Linked DNA regions of Azospirillum sp. TSH100. Each later gene encodes a partner of the first gene's protein in a complex. Links are inferred from orthologs where the notes say so. Each region holds a gene or a part of one and is shown on either strand. Other genes may lie near its edges.

The links. The genes of interacting proteins can lie anywhere in the genome.
Region 2: the proteins of secY (region 1) and secA are in contact, whole or in part, in a crystal structure (PDB 3DIN), measured with the Thermotoga maritima proteins. The link is inferred for Azospirillum sp. TSH100 from one-to-one orthologs. Residues at the interface, in WP_004081795.1 of Thermotoga maritima: Glu108, Gly109, Glu110, Glu111, Ala236, Glu237, Arg238, Arg239, Ile240, Thr241, Ile242, Gln243, Tyr244, Ala245, Arg246, Arg247, Val248, Thr249, Gly250, Arg251, Arg252, Val253, Tyr254, Gly256, Ala257, Ser258, Thr259, Tyr260, Leu261, Pro262; in WP_004082002.1 of Thermotoga maritima: Glu261, Ala262, Arg263, Lys300, Ala301, Arg302, Thr303, Ile304, Ile305, Leu323, Tyr324, Asp325, Pro326, Val329, Ser330, Tyr333, Ile336, Lys340, Phe345, Val349, Glu363, Phe364, Tyr374, Ser375, Gly376, Gly377, Glu393, Ile395, Thr482, Ser483.

The regions. Positions count from the first base shown.
Region 1 is NZ_CP039634.1:1,450,512-1,454,806, forward strand. What follows is about bases 679-3,641. They hold secY (preprotein translocase subunit SecY), read left to right. Parts: upstream 679-1,471; coding sequence 1,472-2,812; downstream 2,813-3,641. Other genes in these bases: rpmD (50S ribosomal protein L30), read left to right, coding at 679-858; rplO (50S ribosomal protein L15), read left to right, coding at 863-1,348; E6C72_RS06975 (adenylate kinase), read left to right, coding at 2,812-3,459; E6C72_RS06980 (FadR/GntR family transcriptional regulator), read right to left, coding at 3,550-3,641. In the rest of the region: rplR (50S ribosomal protein L18), read left to right, coding at 1-82; rpsE (30S ribosomal protein S5), read left to right, coding at 95-664; more of rpmD, read left to right, coding at 667-678; more of E6C72_RS06980, read right to left, coding at 3,642-4,295. UniProt on the Escherichia coli protein: The central subunit of the protein translocation channel SecYEG. Consists of two halves formed by TMs 1-5 and 6-10.
Region 2 is NZ_CP039634.1:1,233,317-1,237,239, forward strand. The notes cover bases 667-3,923. They hold secA (preprotein translocase subunit SecA), read right to left. Parts: upstream 3,603-3,923; coding sequence 867-3,602; downstream 667-866. Other genes in these bases: mscL (large conductance mechanosensitive channel protein MscL), read right to left, coding at 667-764. In the rest of the region: E6C72_RS05850 (EAL domain-containing protein), read right to left, coding at 1-220; more of mscL, read right to left, coding at 327-666. UniProt on the Escherichia coli protein: Required for protein export, interacts with the SecYEG preprotein conducting channel.

The DNA of each region.
Region 1 (4,295 bases):
GTTCGACCGCGGTGGTTACATTTACCATGGCCGGGTCAAGGCCCTGGCCGACGCCGCCCGTGAGGGCGGGCTGTCGTTCTAAGGAGGCCCGGATATGGCACGTGAACGTGGGGAGCGGGACAACCGCGACCGGCAGCCGCGCGAGCGGGAAGAAAGCGAGCTGATCGAAAAGCTCGTCGGCATCAACCGCGTCGCCAAGGTGGTCAAGGGTGGTCGTCGCTTCGGCTTCGCCGCTCTGGTCGTCGTCGGCGACGGCAAGGGCCGCGTCGGCGTCGGTTCGGGCAAGGCCCGCGAGGTCCCGGAAGCCATCCGCAAGGCGACCGATCAGGCCAAGCGCGGCATGATCCGTGTTCCGCTGCGCGAAGGCCGCACGCTGCATCACGACACCAACGGTCACTTCGGTGCCGGCAAGGTCGTGCTGCGGGCCGCTCCGGCCGGTACCGGCATCATCGCCGGTGGTCCGATGCGCGCGATCTTCGAGGCTCTCGGCGTCGCTGACGTCGTGACCAAGTCGATCGGCACGTCGAACCCGCACAACATGATCAAGGCGACCTTCGACGCCCTGACCCAGGTCACCAGCCCGCGGTCGGTCGCGGCGCGTCGTGGTCGTCGCGTGAGCGACATCCTCGGCCGTCGTGAGGCCGGCGCCGGACAGGAGGCCTGATCATGGCGGAGAAGAAGACCGTCGTCGTGACCCAGATCGGCAGCCCGATCGGCCGCAAGCACGACCAGCGCGAAACGCTGGTCGGTCTGGGTCTCAACAAGCTGCACCGGACCCGCGAGCTGGAGGACACTCCAGCCGTGCGGGGCATGATCGCCAAGGTCGCGCACCTGGTCCGCGTCGAGAACGAGGGCTGAGATCATGACCAAGCTGAATGACCTGCGTGACAACGCCGGTGCCCGCAAGGCGCGCATGCGCGTCGGTCGCGGTATCGGTTCGGGCAAGGGCAAGACCGCTGGCCGCGGCGTGAAGGGTCAGACCTCGCGCACCGGCGTGGCGATCAACGGCTTCGAAGGCGGGCAGATGCCTCTGCACCGCCGCCTGCCGAAGCGCGGTTTCCGGAACATCTTCGCCAAGGAATACTCGGTGGTTAACCTGGGCATGGTCCAGAAGGCCATCGACCTGGGCAAGCTGAACGCCGCCGAGACCATCGATGCCGCGGCGCTCAACGCCGCCGGCGTCACCGGCAAGGTGAAGAAGGACGGTGTCCGTCTGCTGGGCAAGGGCGAGCTGACCGCGAAGGTGTCCTTCACGGTCGCCGGCGCGTCCAAGTCGGCGATCGAGGCCGTCGAGAAGGCGGGTGGCAGCGTCACGCTGACCGCTCCCGCCGCCGAAGCCGCCGAGTAAAGTTCCGCGACAAGCCCGTGCTTGCGTACGGGCTTTCGGGGCACTACAAAAAGCGAAGTCGCGAGGGGCGGCCTGCGTCATGCAGTGCCGCCCCGTTCGCGCTTACGGGACAGGGATTGGACCATGGCATCAGCGGCCGAGCAGCTTGCCGCCAACATCAATTTCGGGGCTTTCTCCAAGGCGACCGAGCTGAAAAAGCGGATTTGGTTCACCTTGGCGGCCCTGATCGTCTATCGGCTGGGCACCTACATCCCGATTCCGGGCATTGATCCGCACATCCTGCAGGACGTTTTCAAGCAGCAGGGCAGCGGCATCCTCGGCATGTTCGACATGCTGGCCGGTGGTGCGCTCCACCGCATGACCATCTTCGCGCTCAACATCATGCCGTACATCTCGGCGTCCATCATCGTGCAGTTGCTGACCGCCGTGTCGCCGCAGATGGAAGCCATGAAGAAGGAAGGCGAGGCGGGGCGCAAGAAACTGAACCAGTATACCCGATTCGGCACCGTCGTCCTCGCCACCGTCCAGGCTTACGGCCTCGCGGTCGGGCTCGAGGCGATGCGCGGCTCCACGGGTGCGGCGGTTCTCGATCCAGGGCTGTTCTTCCGCATCGCCACGGTCATCACGCTGGTCGGCGGCACCATGTTCCTGATGTGGCTGGGCGAGCAGATCACCGCGCGCGGCATCGGCAACGGCACCTCGCTGATCATCTTCGCCGGCATCGTCGCGGAACTGCCGCGCGCGCTGGTCAACACGCTGGAACTCGGCCGGCAGGGCGCGTTGTCCACGGTCTTCATCATCCTGATGCTGGTGATGGCGGTCGGTGTGGTGTTCTTCATCGTCTTCATGGAGCGCGCCCAGCGCCGCCTGCTGGTGCAGTACCCGAAGCGTCAGGTCGGCAACCGGGTGTTCGGTGGCGAAGCGTCGCACCTGCCGCTGAAGATGAACACGGCCGGCGTCATCCCGCCGATCTTCGCGTCGTCGCTGCTGCTGCTGCCGCTGACCGCGGTCGGCTTCGCCGGCGGCGAGGGGCCGGAGTGGCTGCAGGCGGTGTCGCGCTACGTCGCGCACGGCACGCCGCTCTATATGCTGCTCTACGCCTCGCTGATCGTGTTCTTCTGCTTCTTCTACACCGCCATCGTCTTCAACCCGACGGAGACGGCCGACAACCTGCGTAAGTATGGCGGCTTCATCCCGGGCATCCGTCCGGGCAAGAACACCGCCGACCACATCGACTATGTGCTGACGCGGCTGACGGTCATCGGCTCCGCCTACCTTGTGGCGGTTTGTCTCCTCCCCGAAATCCTGATATCCCAGCACTCGGTTCCGTTTTATTTTGGCGGCACCAGCCTGCTGATCGTGGTCACCGTCACGATGGACACGGTCGCGCAGATTCATTCCCACCTGCTGGCCCACCAGTATGAGGGATTGATCAAGAAATCGAAGCTTCGGGGGAGAAAGTAATGAACCTCATACTGCTCGGTCCGCCGGGCGCCGGGAAGGGGACCCAGGCGCGCCGTCTGGAAGACACTCGTGGTCTGGTGCAGTTGTCGACCGGCGACATGCTCCGCGCCATGGTGGCGGAAGGCGGGCCGCTCGGGCAGCAGGCGAAGGAGATCATGGCCGCCGGCAAGCTGATGCCGGACGAGCTGATGGTCAGCATGATCGCCGAGCGCATTTCCAAGCCCGACGTCAAGAACGGCTTCATCCTCGACGGGTTCCCGCGCACCGTGGCCCAGGCCGAGGCGCTCGATCGGATGCTGGACGAGAAGGGCCTGAAGCTCGACCATGTGGTCGAGATGCGGGTGGTCGACGACGTGCTGGTTGAGCGCATCACCGGCCGTTACACCTGCGCCAAGTGCGGCAAGGGCTATCACGACAGCTTCGAGAAGCCGAAGGTCGAGGGCGTCTGCGATGTCTGCGGCAGCACCGAGTTCAAGCGGCGCGCCGATGACAATGCGGAGACGGTGACGACCCGTCTGGCCCAGTACCACCAGCAGACAGCGCCGATCCTGCCCTATTACCAGGGCCGCGGCGTGCTGAAGGTGGTTGACGGCATGGCCGACATCGATGAGGTGACCAAGCAGATCGAGACGATCCTCGCCAGCTGAGGACAGTCACCGATCGCAAGGTAAAGGCCGCAGTCTCCGTCGGGAGGCTGCGGCCTTCTCGTTTTGCGGACAATTCAGGGCGCGAGCGGGTCAGGCGCCGGCGCTGTCGGAGGAGGGCGTGGCGTCGGTCGCGCCTTCCGTCCCGCCATTCGTCCCGCCGGCGGGATGCTCCGACATGGTGCGGTAGCGCGCCAGGATCCAGCCGAGATGCGCGGTGACCGCACTGGCGGCTGCATCGGGATCGCGCCGGGCGATGGCCTGATGGATGGCACGGTGGTGCTCGATCATCAGCGCCTCATGGTTTTCCATGAAGGGCTCGGTGTGCTTCATCTCGACCATGTTGCCGAGGATGTCGCGGATGGTCGACAGCAGGTGCAGATAGACCGGGCTGCCGGAAGCCTGGGCGACGGCGACGTGGAAGTCCATGTCGTCCGCCGCGCGTCCACCGTCGCGGTTGGTCTCGCTCATCGCCGCCAGGATGCGGCCGATGGTGTCGATCTGCTCCTGCGTGGCCCGCTCTGCTGCACGCCGGGCGGCCCAGCTTTCCAGCGCCATGCGGATTTCCACGAGGTCGCAGAGGTTCTGGTGGGTGCTGCGCACCATCGCGGTGAGGGCGCCGTCCATGACGCCGGCCGAGGAGACCACGCGGGTGCCGCCGCCCTGGACGGCGGTGAGGAAGCCCTGGGTCTTCAGCTTTTGCAAGGCGGCGCGGACGGAGACGCGGCTGACATGCAGCTGCTCGGCCAGCTGGCGTTCCCCCGGCAGACGCTCGCCCGGCACCAGCTCGCCACGCGCGATGCGGTCGAGAAGCTGTTGTGCCACCCACTCCGAAATCC
Region 2 (3,923 bases), 220 kb from region 1 along the record:
GCGCTGGGGTGTTGATCGCCGCCGCCGGATCGCCGGTCAGAAGCGCCAGCAGCAGGATCGTCAGCATCCGCGAGATCGCGGTCCGCGCGGTGCGGATCGCGGTGCGGATCATCGGGGCGCTCATGGGGGCGCCCCGGCGGGGACGGTCGGGGGACGGCGCGTGGCGGACATGGACATGGCCCTTGCCGAGGTCATGGACAGCGCAGGCGTGTGAGGCCATCACTCCGCCATCGCCAGCTTGCCCAAGAGGGTAACCCGTTCGACGCGCAGCGGCAACGAAGGGTTCTTACGAGCCTGTGACAAGCTCCCGCGTTGATGGAAAATGGTCAGCGGGTACGGTTGATGGGCGGGTGTCCGGCCTGAGCGCGCAGGGCGTCGCGGATTTCCTCCAGCAGCTGTTCCTGCCGCGGCGGGGTCTTGGGCGTTTCCCTGTGCAGGATGTGCAGCCGGTTGACCTGCCGGACGATCAGGAACAGCGCGCCCGAGACGATCAGGAAATTGATGCAGGCGTTGATGAAGCGGCCGTAATTGACGGTGGCCGCCCCCGCCGCCTCGGCCGCCTGGAGCGAGTCGTAATGGCCGCCGGACAGGCTGAGGAAATAGTTTGAGAAGTCGATGCCGCCCATGATCCAGCCGATCGGCGGCATCAGGATGTCCTTGACCAGGGAATTGACGATCCCGGTGAAGGCGGCGCCAATGATGATGCCGACCGCCAGTTCCACGACATTGCCGCGGCTGATGAACTTCTTGAATTCTTCAAGCATGACGTCCCGCTTCTCCGTGGTGATGGATGGGAAACGGGACGGGAAGAGGTTGGTTTCACTGCAAGGGTGGGGACGCCGGCAGGCGTCCCCACTGACCGATCCTTAGGCCATGCGCCCGTGGCAGTGTTTGAACTTCTTGCCCGACCCGCAGGGGCAGGCGGCGTTGCGCGGGGTGTTCTCCATCACCTCGGCCGGCAGGGGCTGGTCCTCCGGCGTGCCGGCGAGCGTGGATGCGCGGACCATGCCGTCCGGCAGGGCTTCGCCATCGCCAGCCCCCATGGCGGCCATCGCCAGCGCCGGGTCCATGCGGCCCTCGTGCATCTCCTGCATCTGGCGGGCGAACAGCTCCTCCTGCGACGGCGCCATGCGGATTTCGACATGCATCAGGATGGTGGTGACCTGCTCGCGCAGGGCCATCAGCATGCTGTCGAACAGCTCGAAGGCCTCGCGCTTGTATTCGTTCAGCGGATCCTTCTGGGCGTAGGCGCGCAGGTTGATGCCCTGGCGCAGATGGTCGAGCTGGAGGAGGTGGTCCTTCCATTCCTGGTCCAGGATCTGGAGCAGGATGCTCTTCTCGACATGCCGCATCGTCTCGGCGCCGTAGGCCTCCTCCTTGTCCGCATATTTGCGGTCGGCGGCCTCGCGCACGCGCTCCTCGATCTCCGGCTCGGCGATGCCCTCTTCCTTGGCCCACTCATGGACCGGCAGATCCATGCCGAGCACGCGGTTGACCGCCTCGTGCAGGCCGTCGATGTCCCACTGCTCGGAGTAGCTGTTGGCCGGAATCGCGGTCGACACCATGTTGGCGATGATCTGGTGGCGCATCTCGCGGATTTCCTCCGCGATGTCCTCGCTCTCCATCACCTCGTGGCGCTGCTCATAGACGACCTTGCGCTGGTCATTCATGACGTTGTCGAACTTCAGCAGGTTCTTGCGGACCTCGAAATGGTGCGCCTCGACCTTCTGCTGCGCCTTTTCCAACGCCTTGTTGATCCAGGGATGGATGATCGCCTCGCCCTCCTTCAGGCCGAGACGCTGGAGCATGCTGTCCATCCGTTCCGACCCGAAGATGCGCATCAGGTCGTCTTCCAGCGACAGGAAGAACTTCGAGGTGCCGGGATCGCCCTGGCGGCCGGAGCGGCCGCGCAGCTGGTTGTCGATGCGGCGGCTCTCGTGCCGCTCGGTGCCGATGACGTAAAGGCCGCCGGCCTGCTTGACCTTCTCGCGCGCCTCGGCGATCTCGGCCTCGATCTGGGCAATGCGGGCGTCGCGCTCCGGACCTTCCGGAACGTCGGCCAGCTCGACCTCGATCCGCATCTGGAGATTGCCGCCGAGCTGGATGTCGGTGCCGCGGCCCGCCATGTTGGTGGCGACCGTCACCGCGCCGGCGCGGCCGGCCTGCGCCACGATGTAGGCTTCCTGCTCGTGGTGGCGGGCGTTCAGGACGTTGTGCGGGATGCCGCGCTTCGTCAGCAGCTCCGACAGCAGTTCCGACTTCTCGATCGAGGTGGTGCCGACCAGCACCGGCTGGCCGCGCTTGCGCGCGTCCTCGATCAGGTCGGTCATAGCGTGGTACTTCTCCGCCGCGGTGCGATAGACCTCGTCGTCATGGTCGATGCGCTTGACCGGGACGTTGGTCGGCATGTCGACCACTTCCAGCCCGTAAATCTCGCCGAACTCAGCCGCTTCGGTCAGGGCGGTGCCGGTCATGCCGGCCAGCTTCGGATAGATGCGGAAATAATTCTGGAAGGTGATGGAGGCCAGCGTCTGGTTCTCGCGCTGGATCGTCACCTTCTCCTTGGCTTCCAGCGCCTGGTGCAGGCCTTCGGAGAAGCGGCGGCCTTCCATCATGCGGCCGGTGAACTCGTCGATGATGACGACCTTGTCGTCCTTGACGATGTAGTCCTTGTCGCGCTGGAACAGCATGTGGGCGCGCAGCGCCTGCTGCGAATGGTGGACCAGCGCCACATTCTGGATGTCGTAGAGACCGCCCGACTTCAGCAGCCCGGCTTCGCTGAGCAGCTGCTCCATATGCTCCTGACCGGCCTCGGTGAAGCTGACGGAGCGGTGCTTCTCGTCCTTCTCGTAATCCTCAGGAACCAGCATCGGGATCAGCCGGTCGACCTGGACATACATCTCCGACGAATCGGTCGACGGGCCGGAGATGATCAGCGGCGTGCGCGCCTCGTCGATCAGGATCGAGTCGACCTCGTCGACGATGGCGAAGTTGAAGGGCCGCTGGACCAGCTCCTCCAGCCGGAACTTCATGTTGTCGCGCAGATAGTCGAAGCCGAACTCGTTGTTCGTGCCGTAGGTGATGTCGGCGGCATAGGCGGCGCGCCGCTCGTCGTCGTCCAGCCCATGGACGATGCAGCCGGTCGACAGCCCGAGGAAGCCGTAGACCCGCGCCATCCAGCCGCTGTCGCGCGAGGCGAGGTAGTCGTTCACGGTGACGACATGGACGCCCTTGCCTTCCAGCGCGTTCAGGTAGACGGCCAGCGTGGCGACCAGGGTCTTGCCTTCGCCGGTGCGCATCTCGGCGATCTTGCCGCTGTGCAGCACCATGCCGCCCATCAGCTGCACGTCGAAATGGCGCTGGCCCAGCACGCGCTTGGCCGCCTCGCGCACGGTGGCGAAGGCATCCGGCAGGATGTCGTCCAGCGTCTCGCCCTTGGCCAGCCGCTCGCGCAGCCAGTCGGTGCGACCCTTCAGCTGGTCGTCCGACAGCGCGGCGACCGACGGCTCCAGCGCGTTGATCTGAGCGACGGTCTTGTGCAGCGCCTTGACCGCGCGCGTGTTGGCGGTGCCGAAAATCTTGCGGGCGAGAGCGCCGAACATGAAAACCTCGGGAGTAAAGCGGAATGTGGGCCAGCCTATCGACGGGTCTCACATAGGACTATGGCAAGGCCCTGTCAACGAGACCGGGCCGGCGGGGGCATCGTTGCGGCATTTGCGCAGGCGGCTGGATGGGGTCTGCCATGACCGTTTGATGAATTCGCGTCCAGAAAGCGCCGTGGCGGTTGGCTGGCGCCGGTGAGGGCTGGTATCCCCTGCGCAGGTGCACAGCTATAGGGCGGTTGCCGCAGCACGGGACAATGGGGACCCTTGCCCCGCGCGGCTCAGCCATGCTTAATCCCCTGCGGAATCGGGCGCGGAGCG